4 regions of the Streptomyces umbrinus genome follow, and region 4 is predicted to be linked to each of the others. Evidence: riboswitches for the same ligand, from Rfam matches in the RefSeq annotation. Region 4 holds a riboswitch; each other region holds the start of a gene.
The links. A riboswitch is a leader RNA that binds a small molecule or an ion and turns the genes downstream of it on or off. The one in region 4 is predicted to bind cyclic di-AMP.

Region 1 (6,915 bases), 4.2 Mb from region 4:
TCGCTCGGCGCCACGGTGTGGACGGGAATCGCGGCGACCGTGGGCATGGCCCTCGTGCACCTCAGGTTCGCCTTCGACGCGGGCGCGGTCACCGAGGTCCTCACCGTGGCCACGGCCGCCGTGCTCGCCGTCGGCATCAACCGGCTCGTGGGACGCGGCAACGCACGCCTCGCCACCGCCCGCGAGATCGCGGAGGCCGCCCAGCGGGCCGTACTGCCCGAACCGGCCGCGCGGATCGGTGGTCTCGAGATCGCGGCACGGTACGAGGCCGCGCAGGAGGGTGCGTTCATCGGGGGCGATCTGTACGCCGTGCAGGACACCCCGCACGGTGTACGGCTCCTCGTGGGCGACGTACGGGGCAAGGGCATGGGAGCGGTCGCCGTCGTCGCCGTACTCATCGGTGCCTTCCGGGAGGCCGCCGAGCAGGAGGCGAGCCTGGAGGCGGTCGCCCAGCGGCTGGAGCGGGCACTCGCGCGCGAAGGCGTCCGGCGGGACATCATCGCGGTCCTCGAGGACTTCACCACCGCCGTGCTCGCCGAGATCCCGCACGGCACCCCGGTCGTACGCCTCGTGAACCGCGGCCACCCCGGGCCACTCCTGCTGCACGGCGACGGAGAGGTACGTACGCTCGCCGCGCCTGAGCCGGCCCTGCCGCTCGGGACCGGGGAGTTGGGGGCCTGGCCCGACCGCGCGCAGGAGGAGGCGTTCCCGGGCGGGGCCATGCTGCTCTTCCACACGGACGGGCTGTCCGAGGCGCGGGACCGGCGAGACGTCTTCTACGACCCGGCGCGGCGGCTGTCCGGGCGGGTCTTCCCCGGGCCCGACGCGTTGCTCGCCGCGGTACTGGACGACGTCCTGCGGCACACCGGGGGCGGGGCGACCGACGACATGGCACTGCTCGCGGTGCGGCGGCCGTGAGGGTGCGGTCGTGGTGATTGCGTGACGGTCATGAGTGCGGCGGCCGTGAGATGCGTCGCTCTTTCGGCGGCCTTTATCACCGTTCGTAGTCGAACAGCATCCCTCCGCACAGCATCTGACGCATCATCAACAGGGCTCCCGTTCCTGAATGTCGATCAACTCGCCCGATTTACCCCGCTCGTGACCTGTTAGTCCAGGCCAAGAGCCGTAACGATCATCAGGAACAGCTTGGAATCCGGTGCCCGGGTCTATTAACGTTCGATAACGCAGCGCGGTCGTCCCAGCCGTCACAAGAGTCGGCTCCGTGCGCACGCGCCGAATCCCGCAAGGGAACCGGGGAACCACCACTTGGGGTGAATCGCTCGTCTTCGCGGTGTAGCGCACCGCGGTTGACGCGCGTAGGAGACCTTCCTGCTCCGAACCCGTCAGCTAACCCGGTAGGCGAGAAGGAAGGAAAGGAGTGCGCCTACGTGGCGTCCAACCGGTCTGCCCTCACACCCTCGTTCGTTCCGGATGAGTTGACGGGTGAGTCCTCGGGCGAGAAGAAGCCCGACACATTCGCCTACGGCGCTCGTAAGGACGAGGAGACGTGGGAGGTCTGGAATCCCAGCGCGGAGACCGTCCTTCCCGTCCGCGGCCGGCACCGCGTCGCCAAGCAGCGCGGCGGCGGACTCGCCCGTAGCTCGACCGTTCTGGGCGTCGGCGTCATAGCCGCCGTCGGTGCGGGTGGCATGGCCAGCGCGCAGACCGGCAAGCCCCCGGTGTCGATCTCGATCCCCGACCTGCCGAACGTCGGCTCGCCGTTCTCGGACGACGACGCCCCCGAGGGCTCCAGCACCCCGATCACCGCCGTCGGCCTCACCACCGCCGACGCCGAGCAGGGCAACTCGGACGCGGGCGAGGCCCTGCGCGCCCGCATCATGCTCCAGGCCGAGCAGCAGCAGGACCAGGTGGACCGCGAGGCCCAGGAGGCCGCCGAGGCCGCCGCCGCGAAGAAGGCCGCCACGCTGGCCGCCAAGGAGCGGGACGCCGCCGAGGCCAAGGTCGCCGCCGCCAAGAAGAAGGCGGACCAGGAGGCCAAGGAGAAGGCCGAGGCCGCGCGCCTCGCCGAGCTCGCCAAGCAGTTCACGCTCCCCACCTCCTCGTACACGATCACCTCGACCTTCGGGCAGTCCGGTGCGCTGTGGTCGTCCGGTCAGCACACGGGTCTGGACTTCGCCGCTCCCACGGGTACCCCGATCAAGGCCGTTCACAGCGGCACGATCAAGGAAGCCGGCTGGAACGGGTCGTACGGCTACCGCACGGTCCTCGAACTCGATGACGGTACGGAGATCTGGTACGCGCACCAGTCGTCGATCGGCGTCAGCGTCGGGCAGAAGGTGAACACCGGCGACATCATCGGCCGCGTGGGCGCGACCGGCAACGTCACCGGGGCGCACCTCCACCTGGAGGTCCACACCAGCGGTGGCGACGGCATCGACCCGATGGCGTGGCTGCGGGGCAAGGGGCTCACCCCGTAGGACGGGCCTGACCCGTAAGGCGGGCCCGAGAGGCTCCTGGGTGCGGAATACGGCCGTCCGGTACGGCCGTTGACCCATCCATGACCTCTCTCCGCAAGCTGGGTTCGTCCGACCTCGAAGTCTTTCCGCTCTCCCTCGGCGGCAACGTCTTCGGCTGGACCGCCGACCGGGCGCAGTCCTTCGCCGTGCTCGACGCCTACACCGCCGCGGGCGGGAACTTCGTCGACACCGCCGACACCTACTCGGCCTGGGCGCCGGGCAACGAGGGCGGAGAGTCGGAGACCGTCCTGGGCGACTGGCTCGCCGCGCGCGGCAACCGCGCCGACGTCGTCGTCGCCACCAAGGTCGGTGCGCACCCCAAGTACAAAGGTCTGTCCGGGGTGAACATCAAGGCCGCGGCCGACGCCTCCCTGCGGCGGCTCAAAACGGACTACATCGACCTGTACTACACCCACTTCGACGACCCGTCCGTGCCGGTCGAGGAGATCATCACGGCCCTGGACGAGCTCGTCCGCGCCGGCAAGGTGCGCGCCGTCGCCGCGTCCAACCTCTCTCCCGAGCGGCTCCAGGAGTCCCTCGACCTCTCCGACCGCGAGGGCCTCGCGCGGTACGTCGCGCTCCAGCCGCGGTACAACCTCGTCTCCCGCGACTCGTACGAGGGCCCGCTCCGGGACGTCGCCTCCCGGGCCGGTCTGGCCGTCGTCCCCTACTCCTCGCTCGCCTCGGGCTTCCTCACCGGCAAGTACCGGGCGGGTGCCGTCGTCGACAGCGCGCGGGCCGGGTCCGCGGGGGCGCATCTGGAGTCCGAGCGCGGGCCGCGGGTGCTGGCCGCGCTCGACGAGGTCGCGCGGGACCGTGGGGTCGAGGTCGCCACCGTGGCTCTGGCCTGGCTGGCGTCCCGGCCGACCGTCGTCGCGCCCATCGCCAGCGCTCGCACTGTGGAGCAGCTTCCGGCGTTGCTGGGGGTGGCCGGGCTTGTCCTCACGGAGGGGGAGTTGGGGAGGCTGACCTCGGCTTCTGGCTGAGGTTGAGGGGCGGGATGGGGCCGAGGTTGAGGGGCGGGATGGGGCTTGGGCTTGGGCTTGGGTGGGGGTGGGGTTTCGTCTTGGGTTTGGGCTGGGGTGGGGGTGCGGTTGTGTTTTTGGGGTCGCGTTGTGGGTCGGGCTGCGCCTGTTAGCGGTACGGGTTGTACGTGTACGGCGTTGGGTAACCCTGCCACTGCGGTGCCACCGGTGCCGGAGCCGTCGCCCGGGCCGCGTACAGGAGAGCCGGGCGGGCCGGTTCCCGGCGCGTCCACAGTTTGTGGAGCAGCTCCCGCTCCCGTACGACGAAGTCGGCTCCCGCGCGGCCCTTGCGGCCCCGGTGGCGCAGGAACGCCAGCGACGTCGCGTACGCCTCGTACTCCGCGACCGCCCTGCCCGCCGCGCGACCGCCGTGGTGCGTGGCGTAATCGCGGGCCAGCCGCCGTGCCTTCATCGAGCCGAGGACGAACGGTTCCGGGGCCGTGAGCCAGCCCGCCATCGCGTACGCGGGGAGTTCGTCGCGGATCGTGCCCAGTTCGCGCTGGCGGGTCCAGATGACCAGCCAGGTCAGCAGGCCGAACGCCGGGACCATGAAGGCCGCGTAGACCGCGAAGAAGCCGTACTCGCCGAACGTCGACGAGCCGTTCCACATCGCGTGCATGCCCATCGCCAGCAGCAGCCCGATGATCGGGAGCAGTACTCGGCGTACCTGGTGGCGGTCCGCGGACAGCGCCGCGATGCCGAAACCGATGCCCGTGAGCACGGTGAACAGCGGATGCGCGAACGGCGACATGATCACGCGTACGAAGAAGGTCGCCGCCGTGACCGAGGCGATGCCGCTGCCGCCGCTGAGCTGGTCCGTGCCGAACGCCGTGCCGAGGTACAGGATGTTCTCGGTGAACGCGAAGCCGGTCGCCGTGACGCCGGCTATCACCACGCCGTCGAGGATTCCCGTGAACTCCCGTCTGCGGAACAGGAAGACGAGTAAGACGGCTGCTGCCTTCGCCGACTCCTCGACTATGGGTGCTATGACCGTCGCGCCCAGTGTGTCGGCGCTGGACGGGTCCGCTGTCGCCGTCGCTATCCATCTCGTCGCGAAGCTGTTCGCGACGATGGCTATCAGTGCGGCGGCGCAGGCGCCCCAGGCGAAGGAGAAGAGAAGGTTCCGCCAGGGGCCCGGGTCCACTCTGTCCAGCCAGCGGAACGCGGCGACGAGGAGCGGGACCGGGAGTACGGCGAGGCCCAGGCCCACCAGGAAGCCCTCGGTGCCGGTCTGTTTGCGGACCAGGGCCAGGATGACGAGGCCGGAGAGGGCCAGCAGGGTGGTCAGGGCGCTGTAGCGGACCCACTTGCGCTGCCACCAGTGCGGGGCGCCTCCGGCGGGGATGCCGGGGAAGCCGGGGTGTGGTGGGAGCGGGGGACCGGTGGCCATGACAAAGACCCTAACGACGGAGGGGCGTGGGCCGCGAGAGCGCACTGTCGGGGGCGTGGGGGCGGGGCGGTGCGTTGTGTGGCTTCGCCTTGTGGGGCCCTCCAGGCCGTGTGGGCCGTGCGTCGTGTGGCTCTAGCTGCCCGTGTTCGCTGTATGCGGTACGCGGCGGAAGAGCAGATCGTTCACCACGTGTCCCTTGTCCAGGCCCTGCCCCTCGAAACGAGTCAGGGGGCGGAAGTCGGGACGTGGCGCGTAGCCGCCGTCCGGCTGGGTGTTCTCGAAGTCCGGGTGGGCGGTGAGGACTTCGAGCATGACCTCGGCGTACGGTTCCCAGTCCGTCGCGCAGTGCAGCAGTGCGCCCGGCTTGAGGCGGGACGCGGCGAGGGTGAGGAACTCCGGCTGGATCAGGCGGCGCTTGTGGTGGCGCTTCTTGGGCCAGGGGTCCGGGAAATAGACGCGCAGGCCGTCCAGGGAGTCCGGGGTCAGCATCTCGCGGAGCAGGATGATCGCGTCGCCGTTGGCCACGCGGAGGTTGGACAGGCCGGCTCGGTCCGCGAGGTTCAGGAGGTTGCCCTGGCCCGGGGTGTGGACGTCCACGGCGAGGATGCCGGTGGTGGGGTCCTCGGTGGCCATCTGGGCGGTGGCCTCGCCCATGCCGAAGCCGATCTCCAGGACGACCGGGATGTCGGCGGCGAAGAGATCCTTGAGGTCGAGGGGGTGCCGGCCGTCGATGTCCAGGCCCCACTTGGGCCACAGGCGCTGTAGCGCGTCCGCCTGGCCCTGGGTCACTCGGCTTCTGCGGGGCTGGAAGCTGCGGATTCTTCGCTCGAAGTGGGAGCCGGCGGGGTCGGGGCGGGGGCCGTCGGGGAAGCGGGGTTCGCCCTTTGGGCGGGGCTTCCTGGCGGCGTTCGTCGGGTCGGGGGGTGTGGTGGAGTCAGACACAGTGCGTCGATTTTACGGTGTGGGGGGCGGGGTGGGGTGGGTGGCTCGGGGTGGCGGGGTGGCTGTGCGGGCCGTTGTGGGGCGGGGCCGTGCCGGTACGTCGAGTCCGCCGCGTTCCGGGTATACGGCTGTTGTTCTTTGGAGGGAGCCGTTTCTTGGAGGAGCCCTATGCGGCGGACTTCGACGTACCGGCACGGCCCCTTCCGTTCGTGGGTCCCTCTCCCGCCGCCGTCCCCACCCTCATATGTGTGGGCTCATATGTGTGGGCTCCGATTCGTTCTGTGCTCAGGTGGTTGTCATTGATCTGAGGGCTCGGGCTGCGATCTCTCTCCCGATGGGGAGGGAGGCGGTGGCTGCGGGGGAGGGGGCGTTGAGTACGTGGACTGTGCGGGGGGATTCCTGGATCAGGAAGTCGTCCAGGAGGGTGCCGTCCCGTAGGACTGCCTGGGCTCGGACGCCTGCGGTTGCGGGGATCAGGTCGTCGGGGGTGGCGGCCGGGAGCAGGCGGCGGACTGCGTTGGTGAAGGCTGTCTTCGAGAGGGAACGGTGTAGTTCGCCGCCTCCGTAGCGCCAGTGGCGGCGGGCTATGCGCCAGGAGCCGGGCCAGGTGAGGGTTTCTGCCAGCTCTCGGGGGCGTACCGTCCGCCAGTCGTAGCCCTCGCGGGCCAGGGCGGGGACCGCGTTGGGGCCGATGTGGACGCTTCCGTCGATGCCCCGGGTGAGGTGGACGCCGAGGAAGGGGAAGGCCGGGTCCGGGACGGGGTAGACGAGGCCGTGGACCAGATCCGGGCGGGCCAGGGTGTAGTACTCGCCTCGGAAAGGGACGATCCGCATTTTGGGGTCGTCGCCCGTCAGGCGGGCGATGGCGTCGCAGTGGAGGCCTGCGCAGTTGACCAGGACTCGGGCTCGGGTGATGGTGCCGTCGGTGGTGCGGACCGCCACTCCGAGGTCGGGGCGGCGGTCGATCTGGGTGACCTCGGCGTTGTACTTGATGTGGGCGCCGGACGCGTCCGCGAGGTGGCGGGCCACGCCCACGAAGTCGCATACGCCTGTCGTGGTCACGTGGATCGCGGCGAGGCCT
Region 2 (6,915 bases), 3.0 Mb from region 4:
CCACGGAGGCGACACGAGGACAAGTAGTGGCCCGGATCTGCGACGTGGCCCCGGACGGCTCCTCGACCCTCGTCACCCGGGGCGTCCTGAACCTGTCAGCCCGTCATGGCCGCGACCAGGTGGTTCCCTGGAAACCGGGCTCTACGGAGGATGTGGCTTTCGACCTGAACGCGATCGGCCACGCCTTCCCTCCGGGCCATCGCGTCCGTCTCGCCGTCTCCTCCGCGTACTGGCCGTGGATCTGGCCCCAGCCGGGTTCGGAAGCGGGCTTCACCCTCACCCCTTCGGGCAGCGCACTGGAACTCCCGCTCCGCGCACAGGAGTCGGACCCCTCCATCTCCTTCGATGAGCCGGAGCAGTCGGAGCCCATGGGGGTCAACTTCCCCGCGACACTGGACGAGCCGCGCCCCGAGCGCCTCGTCGTCCGCGATGTCGCCAAGGGCGAATGGCGCCTGGAGGTGGACCCGCGCTATGGAGGCACCCGTGTGTATCCCGACGGCCTGGAATTCACCGAGGAGGCCCTGGACACGTACACGATCGTCGAGTCGGACCCGCTGTCGGCCCGGGCCCGCTCGGACTGGTTCGTCCGGTTGCACCGTCCGGATCTGCCGTGGAACGCGAGCGTGGAGGCGCACTCCGAAACCACCTGCGACGAGGCGGACTTCATCACCTCGAACGAGGTGATCTGCAAGGACGGCGACGAGGTGGTGTTCCACCGCACCTGGGAGAAAAGGATTCCGCGGACCGCGGGGTGAGCTCGTACGCTCCCCGAATGACGGCGAAGGCGTACGTGGACCCCACACCCGCAAACGCGTGTGCAGGGCCAACGACCGCAAACGCGTATGTAGGGACCCCATGACCGCCTACGCCTATGTGGGGCCCGAAGACATAAGGGAGGCCGTCCTAAGGGAGGCCGTCCGGCGCGGCGGAGGTGGCGCCCGGATCCGGACCCCGGCCGACCTCGACGCCTTCCTGTCCGCCCGCCCCGCCGACGAACTCGACGAGCCGTTCACCTTCGTCGTCGACGCCTCCGTGACCCTGCGCCTGGCCCCACGCCGCTCCGAGCACGTGGCATGCGCGGAAGGGGAACCGGTACGCGCCGCCGGGGAGTTGGGCTTCGCACAGACCTCCTCCGGCTGGGCGGTCACGTACGCGAGCAACCAGTCCACCGGCTACTGCCCCGACCCCGAATCGTGGCGGTCGCTCGCGGCGGCCCTCACCCGCGCGGGCATCTCCCACTCCGGCGCCCACACCAGCGGCTACACCCACCCGATCACCTACCGCCGCTGCCCGTCCTGCGCCGAGTGGAACTCCGTACAGGACGCCCATTTCGTCTGTGCCCTCTGCGACGCCGACCTCCCGGCCGACCACCGCACCGGCCCGACGGACCTCGCGCTCCTCGCCGACGAGGAGGGCAACTCGGTCAGGATCACGGTCCTCGGCCGGCACCCACTCATGACGGCGGGGCTCGCGGCCGAGATCGTCGTGGAGACGCCTTTTGTCAGCGGCCGCCTCGAACTCGCTCTGTGGCGCCGCCGACTTGAGACCTGGGGGCACGCTCTGGACGCCGCATTCGACCGCGGCGAGGACATCGCATGGATGACGGTGGAGCGAGGACCGTCGATTTCCGTTCGGCTCACGGGAGAACGGGATTGCCCCGAGGTGATCGTGGAGGACGACACGATTTCCATGGCCACCGTGTGCGTTCCCGTCGATCTTCCCCGGAACTGGATCGACAGCCACCGGCAGAAACTGCGTGACGTACTGACTCTCTGGAACCCAGAAGGCTGACCCTCTGGAACCCTGAAGAGCAGTGAGAACGTTTCTGGACAAGTAGTCCCTTATGCCGACTGGGCGGACATCCAGACCCCGCCCGACTTGCCCGTATTAGACACATCACGCACCTAATTCCCCACCTGCGCACGTGAATTGGGTCACGTCCGCTCCGGATGGCCACTTTGCCAAGCCGGTCGATTCACCTTTGCGCAAAGCAAGTTGAACTTCGCCTTCCGAATGGATCAAGAATTCCCATCTGCCCTGAACAGGCAAATGACATCTCCATGTGAATTCTGGGCTTGTTCACGGCATGTGCTCTCGCATACGTTCACGTCACTCCGGATGGACCGCCTAATCCTGCCGCCGCCCGGAGATCCCAACCACCCATTCACTCGCGTACGGCAGGAGCGGGGGACCCAGGTAAGCCGCCGGTCCGGATTCCGGAACGGCTCGGGGTGAAGCCGCGTGCAGCATGCGGCCGGGCAGCTCCCGCCCGAACCCGACAGCTCACCTCGCAGGCGTCGGAGAGGAAACGCGCCATGGCCGCACGAGGCAAGCACCGCCGCCCCAGAATGAACACCCTCACGCGCGGCATCATCGCCGCGGGAACCGGCGGAGCCGCGCTCGCGCTCCCCATCGTGGGCGCGACCGGCGCCCAGGCCGCACAGCCGGCGCAGGCCGCCCAGGTCGCACCGGCCGCGGTCCCGCAGGTCTCGCTCGTCACGTACAAGGTGGTCGCGGGCGACACCCTGACCAAGATCGCCAAGAAGCACTCCACGAGCGGCGGCTGGCAGAACCTGTACAAGGCCAACCGCGCGGTCATCGGCGACGACCCGGCGGTCATCCGCCCCGGCCTCAAGCTGACAGTCGGTACGAAAAATGTCCAAACCTCGACAAAGACGGCCACTGCGACCAAGGCGTCCACCGCGTCCGCCGTCACCCCCGCCGCCGCGAAGACGTACACCAACGACCTCGACGGCTGGATCAGGGAGTCGCTGGACATCATGGCCCAGCAGGGCATCCCGGGGTCGTACGACGGCATCTACCGCAACATCATGCGCGAGTCGTCGGGCAACCCGCAGGCCATGAACAACTGGGACTCCAACGCCGCGGCCGGTACGCCGTCGAAGGGGCTCCTCCAGACCATCGACCCGACCTTCAACGCCTACCACGTGGCCGGCACCTCGATGGACCCCTTCGACCCGGTCGCCAACATCACGGCGGCGTGCAACTACGCCGCCGCGAGGTACGGCTCGATCGACAACGTCTTCGGGGCCTACTGAGCGGGCCGGTACCGGGCCGACCAATGCCGGACGTTCTGGTGCCGGGTGTGCCCGCGGCGAGGGAGACCGACCTCTCCGCGGGCCGCCAGGCTTTCTCCTGACGCAGAACCCTGACTCAGAACTAGGGCCGCGAGCCGAAGAGCCGTTCCAGCACCACCGCGATGCCGTCCTCCTCGTTCGACAGGGTCACCTCGTCGGCCACCGCCCGGAGTTCGGGGTGGGCGTTGGCCATCGCGACGCCGTGGGCCGCCCAGTCGAACATCGGGATGTCGTTGGGCATGTCACCGAAAGCGATCGTGGTGGCGGGAGTGAGGCCGAGGTGTTCGGCCGCCAGGGCGAGACCCGTCGCCTTGGTCACGCCACATGGCTGGAGTTCGACTGTGCCGGGGCCGGACATCGTGACTGTGGCGAGGGAACCGACCGCTCCGCGGGCCGCGGACGCCAACTCGTCGTCGGACAGCAGGGGATGGCGCAGCAGCACCTTGCTGATGGGTTCCGTCCAGAGGTCGTCGCGGCGCAGGACGCGTACCGCGGGGAGCGTCGGGTGCGGCATCTCGTACCCCGGCTCGATGAGCGTGAGTCCGTCGACCCCGTCCTGGTCGACCGCGGCGTACACGTCCCCGACCTCCGCCTCGATCTTGCCGAGCGCCGTCTCGGCCAGCTCGCGGTCGAGGGTGACCGACCAGACCATGCGCTCGGCACCGGCGTCGTACAACTGCGCTCCCTGACCGCACACCGCCAGTCCCTGACTGCCCAGTTCGTCCAGCAGGGGGCGTACGCGTGGTGCCGGGCGCCCCGTCACCACAAGGTGCCTGGCACCTCTCGCGATTGCCATCGCCAGCGCGGCGCGTGACCTGTCCGAAAGGGTGTCGTCGCCTCGCAACAACGTCCCGTCCAGGTCAGTGGCGATGAGTGAATATGCAATCGGTGCGGCCATGATCAGAGAATACGGATCGAACGCCCCAACGACTCGACGGGAACCGGACGTCGTCCGGTATCTCGTCAGGCACAGGGGTCGTCACAGGCACCATCCGTCGGCCGTCCGGGGGCAAATCGCGGGCGAGGAGGAGCAGTTGGCCATGCCCTGCCTGCTCCCTCGCCCCCGGTCAACCGGCCCGTCGCCCGCCCCCGGGGCCCCATCTCCCGGTGCCCGGCCTCGTTCCATGGACGCGGCTCGCGCGCGACCTTCGCGCGGCTCGGCGGCTTCGGCGACGCATTGATGCGTACGCGCACGAAGCGGAGGTTCCGCTCAGCCGCGCGCCCCCACCAGATGCCGGACCAGCCTCGGTGAGGCGAACTCCGTCCCGCACACGAACCGCATCACCGGCCCGTACGAAGCGGCCGCCGACAGCCCCGTGAAGTACAGCCCGGGTACGGAGGACCTGAACCCGGCGCCCAGCTTCGGTGTCCTCCGGCTCACCGCCAGCTCCGTACGCAGTTCGTGCCCGAGGAAGTCCATCGCGGCGAGGTCGACGCGGTATCCGGTCGCGGCGACGACGTGGTCCGCGGAGAGTTCCTCGACGCGTCCGTCGAAGGTCTGGACGGCGAGGGCCGGGTGGCCGCCCGCCGATCCGGAGTGGACGATCCGCGACACCTCGCTCACCTGCACCTTCCCCTCGAACCGCTCCCGCAGCCACCAGGCGCCGAGGGGGCCGAGCACCCGGCGGACCAGGAAGTGACGGGCCTGCGGCGGCAGATGACGGTACGGGTGGGGGTAGTAACTGAGTGCCCACAGCGACCAGGCCCGGCCGAAGGGCGACTCGGGCCGCAGCCGCGGCTGCGTCCACGGGGGCGCGCCGAAGGCGACCGAGCCCTTGCCGCGCGCCACCACGCGCACCTGCGCGCCCGCCTCCGCCGCGAGCGCCGCCGTCTCCAGGGCGGACTGGCCCGCGCCCACGACGATCAGCTCCTTGCCGGAGAACCGGGACAGGTCGTGGAGCTGCGAGCTGTGCGAGACGGGCCCCGTGGGGGTCGGTCCGTCGGGTGCGGCCGCGGCCAGCTCGGGCGGCAGATACGCCAGCCCGGACAGCCCGGTCGCGACGACGACCGCCCGCGCGGTGAACAACTCACCGGAGTCCAGCTTGAGTTCGAAGCCGCCCGAGCCGCGCCGGCCGCCCTCCGGGCCACCTCGTCGGCCACCCTGCCCTGCATCCCCCTGATCGCCCCGCCGGTCGACCGAGACGACCCGCACCCGCTCCAGGTCCGGCACGAGCTTCTGCCGGAACCACTCCCCGTAGGCGACGAACGTCTCGACCGGGACGATGTCCTCGTCCGTGACGAGTCGGCGGATGCCGGCCGCGTCGCAGTAGTCGACGAGGTCGTGCCCGGGCTGCGGGGCGTCGATGTTCGAGGCGGCCGGGGTCGACTTCAGAAGCATCCCCTCAGGCATGTGCGCACGCCAGCTCACCATGGGCTCACCGAACACCCGTACCGGAATGCCGCGCGCTCGCAGATGCGCGGCGGTGGACAGGCCGAAGGGCCCGGCACCGATCACTGCCACCGGCTCCATCACGAAGTCCCCTCCCCAGGACGCTGCTTCGTCACTTCGTGGTCAGCACCAACATGTGCTGTGTACTGCTGGCTCGTGGTTCTGCCGGCTCGTCGTACTGCCGGCTCGTGGCCGAAGGGGCCCTCACCCCGTGCTCGGACGGGTGCTCCGGCGGTTGGTCCGCCACAGTTGGTACATGTGCTTCACTCCGGGCCGTACGAAGCGCGCGAGCATGGTGAAGAACGGCCGCAGGTCGTCCGCCGCCAGCCACGCCAGCTCCGTGCCGCTCGCGTGGGCCGGGGCGTGCGGTGTCGTGTAGCCGCTGCGGCGGTACGCGAGCAGGGCGGGCAGGTCGATGTTCTCCACGATGTAGCGCCGGCCCGCGAGCTGTTCCCCCTCCGGAACGGTGCGGCCGGTCAGGTCCAGATGCATGGCACGGACGACGTCGATCCCCGACTCGTTCTCGAAGAGCCGGAACTGCGCTCCCATCCGCGGGTTGAAGTCGAGCAGTTTGTACTGGCCGTCGCGCCGGTCGAAGCGCAGGTCGAGGTCGATGACGCCGCTGAAGCCGATCTGTTTGATGAAACGCGCGGCGATGTCCGCGAGTTCCGGATTGTCGACCACGTACGCGTTCGCCGTCATCCCCGCGTGCGGCGGCCAGGAGCGGACCTTGACGCCGGTGAACATCGCGAGCGGCGTCGAGTCCGCGTCGAAGTACGCGTGCACGATCCAGCCCTCGGCGTCCTCCCTGGGCAGATACTCCTGGAGGATCACCCCGGGGTGCTCGCCCCAGTCGCGCGCGAGCGCGAGCAGCCCCTCGCGGGTCTCGATACGGGTCGTCCCGTTCACGGCCGGTCGTGCGCGGCGCACGAAGGCCTCGCGGTTCTTGGCCACGAGCGGGAAGACCGCCTTCGCGGCGAAGTCCTCGATCTCCTCGTACGACTCCGGGCAGGCGGATTCCGGGCTGGGTATGCCGTGCTCCAGGCAGAGTTCGTGCAGGCCCTGCTTGCTGGCGAGGCGTCGCGGAAGGCCCGCCTTCACTCTGGGAAACAGGAAGCGGTCCGCGAGTTCCGCCTGGTGCTCGGCGATCAGCACCGCGGCCTCCTCGTCGGTCGGGATCAGCACGGTGGGCCGGCCGATCCGGCGCCCCACGCGCAGCAGTCCCTCGATGAGCCGCTCCGGCAGCTCCGTCCCCGTGGTCGGCCAGACGAACGCCTGCCGCAGATGCCGCGAGGCCGCGGCGGGCGTGTACCGGTCCTCCGTAATCGCGTACATCGGTACGCCCAGGCGTCCGAGGCTGCGGATCGCGCCCACTCCGCCGTGGTGCAGCGGGTAGTCGCCGAACTTCACGATCAGGCCCGGAACATC
Region 3 (6,915 bases), 6.4 Mb from region 4:
TCTGGTACGACGTCGGTTCGCGCCACGAGGTCAAGGGCCGCACCGGACTTGCCCACCTCTTCGAGCACCTGATGTTCCAGGGCTCGGGCCAGGTGAAGGGCAACGGCCACTTCGAACTGGTGCAGGGCGCGGGCGGTTCGCTCAACGGCACGACCAGTTTCGAGCGTACGAACTATTTCGAGACCATGCCCACCCACCAGCTGGAGCTCGCCCTCTGGCTGGAGGCCGACCGCATGGGCTCGCTGCTCGCCGCGCTCGACGACGAGTCCATGGAGAACCAGCGGGACGTCGTCAAGAACGAGCGCAGGCAGCGTTACGACAACGTCCCTTATGGCACCGCTTTCGAGAAGCTCACCGCCCTCGCCTACCCGGAGGGCCACCCTTACCACCACACCCCGATCGGGTCGATGGCCGACCTGGACGCGGCCACCCTGGAGGACGCTCGCGCGTTCTTCCGCACCTACTACGCGCCCAACAACGCCGTTCTGTCGATCGTCGGAGACATCGACCCGGAGCAGACGCTCGCCTGGGTCGAGAAGTACTTCGGCTCGATCGCGGGCCACGACGGCAAGCCCGCCCCGCGCGACGGCGCGCTTCCCGAGACCATCGGCGAGCAGCTGCGCGAGGTCGTCGAGGAGGAGGTCCCGGCCCGCGCGCTGATGGCCGCCTACCGGCTGCCGGAGGACGGCACGCGCGCGTGCGACGCGGCGGACCTGGCCCTGACCGTGCTCGGCGGCGGCGAGTCGTCCCGGCTCTACAACCGGCTCGTACGCCGCGACCGCACCGCCGTCGCGGCCGGGTTCGGCCTGCTGCGTCTCGCGGGAGCGCCCTCCCTGGGGTGGCTCGACGTGAAGACGTCCGGCGACGTCGAGGTGCCGGTGATCGAGACCGCTGTCGACGAGGAGCTCGCCCGGTTCGCCGAGGAGGGCCCCACCGCCGAGGAAATGGAGCGCGCCCAGGCCCAGTTGGAGCGCGAGTGGCTGGACCGTCTCGGCACGGTCGCGGGCCGCGCCGACGAACTGTGCCGGTACGCGGTGCTGTTCGGCGACCCGCAGCTCGCCCTGACGGCCGTCCAGCGCGTCCTCGACGTCACCGCCGAGGAGGTCCAGGAGGTCGCCAAGGCCCGCCTGCGCCCCGACAACCGCGCGGTGCTGGTCTACGAGCCGACCGTCGCCGAAGAGGCCCAAGAGACCGACGCCGCTGACGACACCGACGAGGAGGCGGCCAAGTGACCGAGCTCGCCACGATGGAATTCCACCCGCAGCCCCAGGCCGGCGAGGCCAGGCCCTGGGCCTTCCCGGCCCCCGAGCGCGGCGCGCTCGACAACGGCCTGACGCTGCTGCGCTGCCACCGCCCCGGCCAGCAGGTCGTCGCCGTCGAGATCCTCCTGGCGGCCCCGCTGGAGGCCGAGCCGCAGGGCCTGGACGGCGTCGCCACGATCATGGCGCGTGCCTTCACCGAGGGAACCGACAAGCACTCCGCCGAGGAGTTCGCCGCCGAGCTGGAGCGCTGCGGCGCCACCCTCGACGCGCACGCCGACCACCCCGGCGTCCGGATCAGCCTCGAAGTCCCCGTCTCCCGGCTCCCCAAGGCGCTCGGCCTGCTCGCCGACGCCCTCAGGGCACCCGCCTTCGAGGACAGCGAGATCGAGCGGCTGGTGCGCAACCGGCTCGACGAGATCCCGCACGAGACCGCCAACCCGGCCCGCCGCGCCGCCAAGGAGCTCTCCCGGCAGCTCTTCCCGGCGACCTCGCGCATGTCGCGCCCGCGCCAGGGCACCGAGGAGACGGTCACCACGATCGACTCGGCGGCCGTCCGCGCCTTCTACGAGAAGCACGTACGCCCCGCCACCGCGACGGCGGTCGTGGTCGGCGACCTCACCGGCGTCGACCTCGACGCGCTGCTCGGGGACACGCTCGGCGCCTGGACCGGATCGCAGGCCCAGGCCCGTCCCATCCCGCCGGTGACCGCCGACGACACGGGCCGCGTGATCATCGTCGACCGTCCCGGAGCCGTCCAGACGCAGCTCCTCATCGGCCGCGTCGGCGCCGACCGGCACGACCGCGTGTGGCCCGCCCAGGTGCTCGGCACGTACTGCCTCGGCGGCACCCTCACCTCGCGCCTGGACCGCGTCCTGCGCGAGGAAAAGGGATACACCTACGGTGTGCGGGCGTTCGGCCAGGTGCTGCGCTCCGCGCCGGACGGGACGGGCGCCGCGATGCTCGCCATCAGCGGCTCCGTGGACACCCCGAACACCGGCCCGGCGCTCGACGACCTCTGGAAGGTGCTGCGCACCCTCGCGGCCGAGGGACTCACCGACGCCGAGCGCGACATCGCCGTGCAGAACCTCGTGGGCGTGGCGCCGCTGAAGTACGAGACGGCCGCCGCCGTCGCGGGCACCCTCGCCGACCAGGTCGAGCAGTACCTGCCGGACGACTTCCAGGCGACGCTGTACCAACAGCTCGCCGCGACGGGCACCGTGGAGGCCACCGCGGCCGCCGTGAGCGCCTTCCCGGTGGACCGTCTGGTGACCGTCCTCGTCGGTGACGCCGCGCAGATCGAGGAGCCGGTCCGGGCCCTCGGAATCGGCGAAGTCAGCGTCGTGACAGCGGAGTAGAACGCGGAGCGGAACAGGGTCGTTCCACGGAGAACCCAGGTGACCGAAGAGTCGCCTGGGTTCTCCTTTTGCCCGGACTTCAGCACCCGAACTGCGGGTTGTCCGTATTGATAGGGAGGTTGCCTGTCTGCCCTGTGGCATGCGCTACAAAACCCTTGATCCGTTTGTTGATTGAAAGACGCCCCGCTTAGCGTCGGTCCGGCTGTTCGTCAGGCAGTGCGCCGCGCCCGCGGCACCGGACAGTCATCGCCGAGTCCCCGTACGGCGCGAGCCAGGGGAGCCGGGGACCCATACGTAGTCCCTGGGGTGAATCGGACGCCCTTCCCGAAGGGGGTCCGTAGGAGACCTTCCTGCTCCGAACCCGTCAGCTAACCCGGTAGGCGAGAAGGAAGGAAAGGACCAGCCACTTCATGGCGTTCACTCGCGCCGCCGGGAAGCACCGTCGTCCCAGCCGTATGAAGCGCACGACCAACCGGACCGTCGGCGTCGCCGCACTCGCCACCACCGGTGTGGTCGGCACCCTGGCTGCTCCCGCACTCGCCGCCGAGAGCCCGGCCGAGCAGACCCTGACCCAGGCGATCACCATCGGCGACTCGGTCGCCGACCAGATCGACGCCCAGGCCGCCGCCCAGCAGCAGGCCGCCGACGAGACCGCCGCCCGCGAGAAGGCCGAGGCCGCCGCCAAGGAGCGGGCCAAGGAAGCCGCGGAGAAGGCCAAGAAGGAGCGCGAGGTCAAGGCCCGCGCCGCCCGTGCGGCCGAGCGCGAGCGCCTGCTGAAGTCGTACACCGCGCCCATCTCCGGCTCGTACGTCTCCACCGGCTACAAGGCCGGCGGCGCCGTCTGGTCCTCCGGCAGCCACACCGGTATCGACTTCCACGCCGCGAGCGGCACCGCCGTGCACGCGGTGGGCGCCGGCACCGTCGTCGAGGCCGGCTGGGGCGGCTCGTACGGCAACGAGGTCGTCATCAAGATGAACGACGGCACCTACACGCAGTACGGGCACATGTCGTCCCTCGGTGTCTCGGTCGGCCAGACGGTCACCCCGGGCCAGCAGATAGGCCTCTCCGGGGCGACCGGCAACGTCACCGGGGCGCACCTGCACTTCGAGGCGCGGACGAGCGCGGAGTACGGCTCGGACATCGACCCGATCGCGTATCTCCGCCAGCACGGCGTGAACGTCTGACGGTCGGAGACCGCCCTCCCACGCGGCAGCCTTCCCACGCAACGGCCCGCCCGCGCGGACACCTCTCCCGAAGGCCCCGGCTCACCGAGCCGGGGCCTTCGCGCGGTTCTGATCACTTCCTGACGGCTTCTCGGCCACTTCCCGGCCGACTTTGCACCGGACGACTGCCTGTTCAGAAGCCAGGTGTGTCCAAAAAATATCCACGGATTCCGGTCCGCCATCGGAATTTCCCGCTCTCTGCAATAGAGTCACCGAACAAGCGTCAATCGACCGCGTTTCGCGGGGGTTAAGGCGGAGGTCCGGTCATGCGTATTCCCGCGCACTCGGTATGCACGGCGATCCGTGACGACATCGTCGCGGGTGTCTACGAGCGCGGCAGCCGGCTCACCGAAGAACTGCTCGCGCGCCGGTATGGCGTCTCGCGGGTCCCCGTGCGGGAGGCCCTGCGCACGCTGGAGGCGGAAGGCTTCGTCGTCACACGCAGGCACGCGGGCGCGTGCGTCGCGGAGCCCACCGAGCAGGAGGCCGCCGACCTCCTGGAGATGCGCATGCTGCTGGAGCCGCTGGGTGCCGCGCGCGCCGCCCAGCGCCGCACCGAGGCGCACCTCAAGGTGCTGCGCGGCCTGGTCAGGCTGGGCCAGGAGCGGGCCCGGAGGGGCAACAGCGAGGATCTGCGCTCGCTCGGCGGCTGGTTCCACGAGACGCTCGCCCAAGCCTCCGGAAGCCCCGCGCTGACCTCCACGCTCGCCCAGTTGCGGCACAAGATCGCCTGGATGTATTCGGTCGAGGCGCCCGCCCACCCCGCCGAGTCCTGGGCCGAGCACGGCGCCATCGTGGACGCCGTCGCGCGCGGCGACAACGACCGGGCCAGGGCGATCACGGCGCTGCACACCGAGCGGGCGATGGCCGCGCACCGGCTGCGCTTTCCCGGCGGCGGTGACCGCGCGGAGCGTGTGAGGACTTCGCAACATCCCGTAAACACGGCGGGCCTGCGGCATTAACAGTGGCGCCGTATACAAAGAGAGTTATTCGCCGGGGTCTATTTCTGCTGCCCCTTTTTCCACGTGCCGGGAATTTCCGCGCACGTGATTTCCGCATGCGCGGAACCGGATGCGCGGAACTCGGTGCGCGGGGCATGTGAAAAAGCCTGGATGGTGCCGACGGCGAGGCGGAAAGTCGCGCACCGGCGTGAGGTACGGACAAAACGGCGGCGAGGTTACGGGAAAACGCCGGTGTCACGGGCGGGCAAATCGCCGCTCGCCACGCAGACAGAAACGGCGGAGCCGCGTCACCCGATACGGGTCGACGCGGCTCCGCCGTACGTGGTCCGCGAGATCAGACGGTCTCGGGGAGCTCGTCGAGGCCCTCGGCGACCAGCTTCGCCAGGCGGTCGAGCGCGGCGTCCGCACCCTCGGCGTCGGAGGTCAGGACGATCTCCTCGCCGCCCTGGGCGCCGAGGCCGAGAACCGCGAGCATCGAGGCGGCGTTGACGGGGTTGCCGTCAGCCTTGGCGATCGTCACGGGGACGCCGGAGGCCGTGGCCGCCCGGACGAAGATGGAGGCGGGACGGGCGTGAAGGCCCTCGGCCCAGCCGACGTTGACGCGGCGCTCAGCCATGTGATGCTGCCCTTCAGGTGTCTCACGGTTGTCTAGACCATTGTTCCATATCGTGAAGCGTGCCCCGAGCGGGTGCGGATTCCGGGCCCGAGGCGGCTTCGGTCACCCAAGACTGCCTCGCGCCCCTGCCGGACGCGAGCCCGCCGTCGCCGGGACGTGAACCCCTGGGGTGTGCCCCCTCCGGAACACGAACCCCGGGACACGTACCGACACGTTCCGCCATGTATCCGGGACATGAACCCCCGCGACCAGGACCGGCCGTTGTCGGACCCGAGCCGTACTCTGGGCCCCATGCAGACCTCGCCGGACCGGCACGAGTACCCCGCTCACTGGGAGGCCGACGTCGTGCTGCGCGACGGCGGCACCGCGCGCATCCGGCCGATCACGGCCGACGACGCCGACCGCCTGGTCAGCTTCTACGAGCAGGTGTCCGACGAGTCGAAGTACTACCGCTTCTTCGCGCCGTATCCGCGCCTGTCCGCCAAGGACGTCCACCGCTTCACGCACCACGACTTTGTGGACCGGGTGGGGCTCGCGGCCACGGTCGGCGGCGAGTTCATCGCCACCGTACGCTACGACCGCATCAACGCCGACGGCCTCCCCGCCTCGGCCCCCGCGGACGAGGCCGAGGTCGCCTTCCTCGTGCAGGACGCCCACCAGGGCCGCGGCGTGGCATCGGCCCTGCTGGAGCACATCGCGGCCGTCGCCCGTGAGCGCGACATCCGCCGCTTCGCCGCCGAGGTGCTGCCCGCCAACAACAAGATGATCAAGGTGTTCACGGACGCCGGGTACCAGCAGAAGCGCCACTTCGAGGACGGCGTCGTACGCCTGGAGTTCGACCTGGAGCCCACCGACCGCTCGCTGGCCGTGCAGCGCGCGCGGGAGCAGCGGGCGGAGGGGCGCTCCGTGGCCAGGCTCCTCTCGCCGGGCTCGGTCGCCGTCATCGGCGCGGGCCGCACACCCGGGGGAGTGGGCCGCAGCGTCCTGGAGAACCTCCGCGAAGCGGGCTTCACCGGGCGCCTGTACGCGGTGAACGGGGCACTTCAGGAGAAGGAGCTCGGCGGAGTGCCGGCATACGGCTCCGTCCGTGACATCCCCGAGCCCGTCGACCTCGCCGTCGTCGCCGTCCGGGCCGAGCGCGTCCCCGAAGTCGTCGCCGAGTGCGGTGAACACGGGGTGCAGGGGCTCGTCGTGGTCTCCGCGGGGTACGCCGAGAGCGGCCCCGAAGGCAGGGAGCGCCAGCGCGAGCTCGTGCGCCAGGCGCGTACGTACGGGATGCGGATCATCGGACCGAACGCCTTCGGAGTCATCAACACCTCACCGGAAGTGCGGCTCAACGCCTCGCTCGCACCGGAGATGCCGCGCGCGGGGCGGATCGGTCTGTTCGCCCAGTCCGGCGCCATCGGCATCGCACTGCTGTCCCGGCTGCACCGGCGCGGCGGCGGGGTCACCGGCGTGACCGGTGTGTCGACGTTCATCTCCTCGGGCAACCGCGCG
Region 4 (6,915 bases):
GCCCGAGGCCCGGCGCGTGCTGCGGTTCACCTGATCCGACCCACATCCTCGAACAGCGCGTGGGCCTCGTCGAGGCGACCGGTCGGGGCGAGACCATCGACGAGCCAGAAGAACGTGATCTTCTTTCGCCGGGTCCAGTACTGATGGCCCTCAGGGCGTTCAAGACTCTCCAGGTCAAGGAGAGGCTGGTCCTCGGTGAGGCTTACTCGGACTCCGGCTACGTCGTGGTGCACGAGACCGGGGAGGCTTTCACGATCAAGCAGCTCCGCAGGCGCGCGTACCGGCTCATGGAGGTCCTTGGTCTGCGCAGAGTACGTCTCTACGTTCCGAAATCTGACGAGATAGGCGAGCTCTTCAACGGTCCCCTCAGACAAGTCGGCAGTTTGCCCGGCGGCCGGTTGGCTATGAACGCGAGTTGGGGAGTCGTTTCGCGATGAGTGCGGGAGTCGCGTTCTGACCGAGTTTGCGATGTCGGTTTGTTTTGACGTCAGTCGGGGGCTTGTGGTGGGACCGTGAGGTGTGCATAAGGGCTGGGGGCCTCATGGGTAACTCGCAGTCGAAGGTCGAGCTGTACGCGGCGATCCGCAAGGATCATCTGCGGGCTGGCCGCGGCGTCTCGGGCGGGCGCTCTGACGGCGGACGCGGTCGCGCTGGAGGCCCGCAAGGCTGCCGAGGGCGATACCGGCGCCCCCCGCTCCGGCGACGGGCACGGGCCTTGAGGAAGGGCCTGCGGCGACAGTCACGTTCTTGTCCGACTGGCGGCTGTCCCATCTGCCGCCCGAGACTCGGCCGCTGCCCTCGGTCGCCCACTACGACCAGTTGTTGAACCCCCGCGGCCGCAAGGCCGCGAACCGGAAAGAGCCATCATGAGCCCACGCAAGCGCGGACTGACCGAAGAAGCCGCCACCGCCTCAATCGACCAGGCATGCCGGCTGCTGCTCGCTGTGGGTGGCGGACCTTGACTGCGCGCTCGCATCGCTCGGCTGGCTGCTGGAGGCGCTGGGTTACGCCACCTTCCATAGCTGGGACGGCGGCCGCGGCTGGCGGCTCGGGCCGACCTACCTGGTCATCGAGCAGTCCCCGGCCCTCACCGCCGAACAGCACGACCGCTGCCGCCAGGACTGAACCACCTGGCGTTCCACGTCGAAGACGCCACCACCGTCGAGGAGTTGACTGCCGACGCCGCTCAGCACGGCTGGCACCTCATGTTCCCCGAGCGGCATCCATACGCCGGCGGCGCACAGCACTACGCCGCCGACCTGGAGAACGACGACGGCTGCGAAGTCGAACTCGCTGCGATCAAGTCACCCGAACGAAACTGAGATCAACCGATCCACCGGTCTTGACGACTATTCGCACTAAAAACCATCAAGAAGAACCCCAAGACCCTTGGGGCGGCCCGTGACGTACTCGACAAGTTGCCTTCCCTGGACGCGGCCGTGAGAAACGATCTTCGGTCTAGGGTGTGATACAGCCTCTGACCTGGTCTTTTTCCATGCTTGATTATTAGACGTGTGGGTATTGCCACATCATGGGCGCCTGGTGGTCCGGCTAGGGTCTGTGCGTTGCCTACAAAAGGCAGGTGGGGACGGGCCGGGCGAAATGTCATGTGTCGGCGCCCCATGGAACACCCTCACCTCATGGCCCGGAGGACATATGTCGGGATCGCCTTTCGAGTGGATCGACGAGCAGGCGCGGGCGCGCCGCCGGGCCGGACTCGTCCGCACCCTGCGCCCCCGCCCCGCCGACTCCCCGCTCCTCGATCTCGCGGGCAACGACTATCTGGGCCTGGCGAGGCACCCCGAGGTCACCGAGGCGGCCGCGAGTGCCGCGCGGACCTGGGGAGCCGGAGCGACCGGCTCCCGGCTCGTCAGCGGCTCCACGGAACTGCACGCGGAACTCGAACGCGAGCTGGCCGAATTCTGCGGGTTCGAGTCCGCGCTGGTCTTCTCCTCGGGGTACGCGGCCAATCTCGCCGCAGTCACCGCGCTGGCTCCGCACGGCTCCCTCGTCGTCTCCGACGCGAGCAACCACGCCTCGCTGATCGACGGCTGCCGTCTCGCGCGCGGCACCACCCAGGTCGTCGGGCACGCCGACCCCGACGCCGTACGCAAGGCTCTGGGCACGCATGCCGGACCCGCCGTCGTCGTCTCCGACACGGTCTTCTCGGTCGACGGCGACGCGGCCCCGCTCACCGGACTCGCCGCCGCCTGCCGGGAGTCCGGCGCCGCCCTGCTCGTGGACGACGCGCACGGTCTCGGCGTACTCGGCGAGGGCGGCCGGGGCGCGCCGCACGCGGTGGGCCTTGCGGGCGCGCCGGACGTGGTCACCACCGTCACGCTGTCGAAGTCGCTCGGCAGCCAGGGCGGCGCGGTCCTCGGACCGGCCCACGTCATCGACCACCTGGTCAACGCGGCCCGTACCTTCATCTTCGACACCGGTCTGGCCCCCGCGGCGGCGGGCGCGGCCCTCGCGGCCCTGCGTCTGCTGCGCAGGGAACCGGAACGGGCCACGCGCGCGCGCAGCGTGGCGACCACCGTGCACGAACGGCTGACGGCCGAGGGCCTCGAAGCCGTACGACCGGACGCCGCCGTCGTCTCCGTGCGCGCCCCATCCCCGGAGCGGGCCGTGCGCTGGGCCGCGGACTGCCGCGAGGCCGGTCTCGCCGTCGGATGCTTCCGCCCCCCGTCGGTGCCCGACGGCATCTCACGGCTGCGGCTCACCGCCCGCGCGGACCTCACCGACGGGCAACTCGACCGTGCCGTACGCCTGATCATCGAAGCGCGGCGATAAAACCCTCCCAGGCGGCGGGGGCGAAGAGCAGGGCGGATCCCGACGTGTTCTTCGAGTCGCGCACCGCGAGAAGTCCGGCCCATGGTCCGGAGGCCGGACGGGCCGTCTCGACGCAGTTGTTCATTCCCGTGCTGCGACTGCTGCGCTGCCACCGCACACCGTGCAGACGGGTGCTCGAAGGTAGGGACCGAGGCAGGGGGGCGGGCATGGTGCCTCCTTATGCGCCGTGAGCTACACCGGCGATGAAATCCAACGTTTCCTCGGGCGAAAGGGCGTGGACCTGAAGGGAGTCGAAGGCCTCGCTGTAGGCCTGGAGGTCTTCTTTCCGTTCGAGATAGAGGCTACTCGTCAAGTGGTCTAGAACAACCACATCCAGATCAGATGTGTTCGGAAACGAAAAAATAACAAAGGGCCCTGTCACGCCGACATGAGCTCCAACTCCGAACGGCAGCACCTGAATCCGCACGTGAGGGAGTTGCGCGGCCTCTCCGAGGTGCTCCAACTGCCGTGCCATGACCTCCGGTCCGCCGACCGTCCGTCGTAGGGCCGCCTCGTCGAGAACCGCACTCAGTCGGAGCGGTGGATTCGAACGCAGTACGTCCTGACGGGCGAGGCGCACCTCCACCAGCGCGTCGACCTTGTCGTCCGGCGCACCGTCCACGGCCGCCAGGGTCACCTCACGGGCGTACTCCGGCGTCTGGAGAAGCCCCGGCACGACCGAGTTCTCCAGCGTGCGCATCACGCTGGCCTGCGACTCCAGGCTGATGAAGTCGCTGTAGGTGGACGGCAGAAGACCCCGGTAGGCGTGCCACCAGTGGTGCCGGCCGTTGTCGTCGGAGCCCGCCAGCACCACGAGCAACTCGCGCAGTTCCGCGTCCCGGACGTCGTAGGCGTCGAGGAGCAGCTCCACGTCCGCCGGCTTCACCCCGCTGCGGCCGGTCTCGATCCGGCTCACCTTCGACTGGTGCCAGCCGACGAGCCGGGCCGCCTCGCCGCTCTTGAGGCCCGCACGGGCACGCAGGGCACGCAGTTCGGCGCCGAGTTTCCGGCGGCGCACAGCGGGACCGTACTGCATGGCCGTCTCCTTCCGACCGTCGCGACGGCGCTATATCGTCCGGCGTCACGCCGACCGTAGAGGACAAACCGGCCCCCCGCCCAAATACGGTCGGCCGTCGCAGAGTTCACCGCTTCGAGCGACAGATATATGCATATCTCGGTGGATCGCCACCGTGAACGCCGAGGTAGTGGCACTCTGGCGCAAGCACCAGTCCGGGACCGTACTCGAAGTCATCCGCTTCGTGTCGGACTCCGGTCCCGTGGGAAAGGGACGACCTCGCCATGGCAGACCACCAGGAAGCATCCGTCACTCTGCCGAGCGATCCCGCCTCGGTCTACGCCGCCCGCACATACGTCATGAACGTGCTGGCCGAATGGGGACTTCCATCCGACACGGAGGCGGCCGACACGGTCCGGCTCATCGTCTCGGAGCTCGCCACCAACGCCGTACAGCACACGTTCGGGCAGTCGCCCACCTTCACGGTGGACATCGAACTCGACCGCGACGAACAACTGCGCATCGGCGTGACCGACAGTCACCCGCGCTTCCCGAAACGGTTGCCCGCGGCCGTCCAGCAGGACAACGGCCGCGGCATGGTGATCGTCCGCTGGCTGACGGTCGAGTGCGGCGGCAAGCTGACGGTCCGGCCCACCAGAGAGGGTGGCAAGACGGTCTCGATCATGCTGCCGTGGACGGCGCCGGTGCAGCCCGTGAGAGCGGACTGAGCGCCGTGCCCCGCTGGTGGCGTGAAGGGCTCGCTAGTCCTTGTCGGCGGAGCCCTGCATCAGATGGGGGATGAGCGCCCACAGCCCCGCACAGACGACCAGGGTGCTCGCACCCGCCGCGATGCCGCCCGCCCGGCCCGTCGCCACGTCCACGACGAGCAGGACCGAACCGGAGAGGGCGAGCGCGAGCACGCCGAGCCCGATCTGGGCCAGATGCGATGAGGCGTTCACGACCTGGGGCTTGGCGCCCTGCTGGAAGAGCCGGCGATGGAGCGCGGCCGGGGCCGTGAAGAGGGCGGCGGCCAGTACGGAGAGCAGCAGCGTGACGACGTACGTGGTGCGCTGGAAGGTGTCCAGGGAGGGGAAGCGCGGGGTGAACGCGAGGGTGAGCAGGAAGGCGAAGAGGATCTGCACCCCGGTCTGCGTGACCCGCAGTTCCTGGAGCAGTTCGTTGAAGTTGCGGTCGGCGCGCTCGAGCCGCGTCTCGTTGCGCTCCTCGTGGTGATGAAGGTCGCCCATAAGTGAAGGAGTAACCACTCTGCCGCGAATATCACGCACCGGGCCCCGGAAGGTGGCCGCGGCGATCACCGCAGCCACCTTCCGGGCGGGTCACCTGACCCGGCCGTACCAGACGCTCTTCGTCCAGATCTTCTGGAGCTTCACCACTTCCCCGGTCTTCGGGGAGTGCCAGATCCGTCCCTTCCCGGCGTAGATGCCGACGTGGTAGACGTTCCGGCCCGAGTGGAAGAAGACCAGGTCCCCCTGCTTGCGATTCGAAGCGGAGACATGGTTCGTCTTGTTGTACTGCGCGGCAGCCGTACGCGGCAGGGACTTGCCCGCCTTCTTGAACGAGTAGAGCGTGAGACCGGAGCAGTCGAAGCGCTTGGGCCCCACGGCCCCGTACTTGTACGGGGAGCCCTTCTTGGAGGCCGCTACCTGGAGTGCCTTCGTCGCGGGTGTGGCCGCTTCCGCGCCGGACGTGAATCCGGGGGCCACGATGCCGCCGCCGACAGCGGCGATGGTGAGAGCCGATGCGGTACCGGCCCTGCTGAACAGCGACGGGACACGATTGAGCGCAGTCATGCGCAACCCTTCGTCAGCCGCCTGTGAAGGATGACCTGTCGGATTCGGGCTGGCGAAGTTGCCCGGCCGCTGACGCGGCTTCACCCCAAGGGCTGCTCGGCCCGGTCATGGCGTGACCGTTCCGGCGACCCGTCGTGCCTGGGTCCTCCACTCCTGCCGATCCACTTCTGTCGACCGGTCATCCGGGCGGCGGCAGGACTCGGCGTCCGCCCGGATCGCCCCGCCGCTTGTGGCGGGGGCTTGTCGTCGGAAGGGATCTTGACGCACGGATGTCCCAAAAGCCGAGCGGAATCGGCGATTTGTGGGCTTACTCACCACTCACCCGTTCGGGTGGACAGCCATTCCCAAGGGAGGGCGTCGAGGGGGTCGACGACCCTCGTACCAGCACCGGAACGTCTGATTCCGTACGGAGGCTACACATGTTGCGCAACTCCCACGGGCCTGTAAAAGCAGCTCTGGCTACGCTGTTCGGTGGTACACCTTTCGGTCCGTTTGAACTCTGACCCGGACGTCCCGTCAGATGCCTGCGTGACGCCGGGTCCGTGGCGGTACGTCAGCTGTCGGAGCGCGGCGGTAGCGCGATCCGGCCCGCTCGGCGCTCACCGTCGAGGACGCGCAGCGCCCGCGCCAGGGTCGGCGCGTGCACCTCGTGCTCGCCGCGTTGGTGCATCAGGGCCAGTGCGTCACGCAGCGCGGCAGCCTTGCCGACCAGGGCCTGGGCGGCCCGCAGCCCCCGGTAAGTGTCCCCGGAGTGGGCCGGGTTGATCCGGCCGAGCAGGTCCACCACTTCAAGGTAACGGTCGATCAGTTCGGCCTCGGCGCGGGTCAGGGCCGGCAGCGGCGGCAACTCGGGTGGGAGCATCGGCCGCTCACCTCGCGCCGCGTGCGCTCTGGGTGGACTTCCGGCTCGGGACGATCCGGTCGATCAGTCCGTACTCCAGCGCCGCCTGCGCGTCCAGGATCTTGTCCCGCTCGATGTCCGCACCGATCCGCTCCCGGCTCTGGCCCGAATGACGGGCGAGCATCTCCTCCAACTGCTCACGGGTACGCATCAACTCGTCGGCCTGAATGGCCAGGTCGGACGCCTGTCCCTGGACGGGCTCGGAGAGCGACGGCTGGTGGATCAGTACGCGGGCGCCCGGCAGCGCGTACCGCTTGCCCGGTGTGCCGGCCGCGAGCAGCGCCGCCGCGGCCGACGCCGCCTGCCCCAGGCAGATGGTCTCCACCTCGCAGCTGACGAACTGCATCGTGTCGTAG

Region 1: linked by a shared signal. The riboswitch ahead of QF035_RS25180 (M23 family metallopeptidase) and the one ahead of QF035_RS43870 (C40 family peptidase) in region 4 are both predicted to bind cyclic di-AMP.
Region 2: linked by a shared signal. The riboswitch ahead of QF035_RS30670 (LysM peptidoglycan-binding domain-containing protein) and the one ahead of QF035_RS43870 (C40 family peptidase) in region 4 are both predicted to bind cyclic di-AMP.
Region 3: linked by a shared signal. The riboswitch ahead of QF035_RS15580 (M23 family metallopeptidase) and the one ahead of QF035_RS43870 (C40 family peptidase) in region 4 are both predicted to bind cyclic di-AMP.

What each region holds. Positions count from the first base shown of each region.
Region 1 covers NZ_JAUSZI010000002.1:5,766,599-5,773,513, reverse strand. The annotation lists gene QF035_RS25185 (PP2C family protein-serine/threonine phosphatase) at 1-918, shown strand, start outside; cyclic di-AMP (ydaO/yuaA leader) riboswitch at 1,222-1,377, shown strand; gene QF035_RS25180 (M23 family metallopeptidase) at 1,389-2,438, shown strand; gene QF035_RS25175 (aldo/keto reductase) at 2,519-3,463, shown strand; gene QF035_RS25170 (PrsW family intramembrane metalloprotease) at 3,612-4,892, opposite strand; gene trmB (tRNA (guanosine(46)-N7)-methyltransferase TrmB) at 5,025-5,834, opposite strand; gene lhgO (L-2-hydroxyglutarate oxidase) at 6,120-6,915, opposite strand, start outside.
Region 2 covers NZ_JAUSZI010000002.1:6,936,201-6,943,115, reverse strand. The annotation lists gene QF035_RS30680 (CocE/NonD family hydrolase) at 1-755, shown strand, start outside; gene QF035_RS30675 (DUF5959 family protein) at 856-1,791, shown strand; cyclic di-AMP (ydaO/yuaA leader) riboswitch at 2,148-2,312, shown strand; gene QF035_RS30670 (LysM peptidoglycan-binding domain-containing protein) at 2,316-3,059, shown strand; gene QF035_RS30665 (HAD family hydrolase) at 3,181-3,996, opposite strand; gene QF035_RS30660 (NAD(P)-binding domain-containing protein) at 4,309-5,571, opposite strand; gene QF035_RS30655 (carboxylate--amine ligase) at 5,692-6,915, opposite strand, start outside.
Region 3 covers NZ_JAUSZI010000002.1:3,545,629-3,552,543, reverse strand. The annotation lists gene QF035_RS15590 (M16 family metallopeptidase) at 1-1,232, shown strand, start outside; gene QF035_RS15585 (M16 family metallopeptidase) at 1,229-2,617, shown strand; cyclic di-AMP (ydaO/yuaA leader) riboswitch at 2,855-3,015, shown strand; gene QF035_RS15580 (M23 family metallopeptidase) at 3,028-3,801, shown strand; gene QF035_RS15575 (GntR family transcriptional regulator) at 4,107-4,802, shown strand; gene QF035_RS15570 (HPr family phosphocarrier protein) at 5,137-5,418, opposite strand; gene QF035_RS15565 (bifunctional acetate--CoA ligase family protein/GNAT family N-acetyltransferase) at 5,710-6,915, shown strand, end outside.
Region 4 covers NZ_JAUSZI010000002.1:9,921,685-9,928,599, forward strand. The annotation lists gene QF035_RS43835 (hypothetical protein) at 27-374, opposite strand; partial or broken gene QF035_RS43840 (VOC family protein) at 943-1,322, shown strand; gene QF035_RS43845 (8-amino-7-oxononanoate synthase) at 1,657-2,793, shown strand; gene QF035_RS43850 (DUF397 domain-containing protein) at 2,774-3,001, opposite strand; gene QF035_RS43855 (helix-turn-helix domain-containing protein) at 3,011-3,868, opposite strand; gene QF035_RS43860 (ATP-binding protein) at 4,132-4,575, shown strand; gene QF035_RS43865 (DUF6328 family protein) at 4,609-5,094, opposite strand; gene QF035_RS43870 (C40 family peptidase) at 5,185-5,658, opposite strand; cyclic di-AMP (ydaO/yuaA leader) riboswitch at 5,662-5,795, opposite strand; gene QF035_RS43875 (hypothetical protein) at 6,212-6,520, opposite strand; gene QF035_RS43880 (ATP-dependent Clp protease proteolytic subunit) at 6,528-6,915, opposite strand, start outside.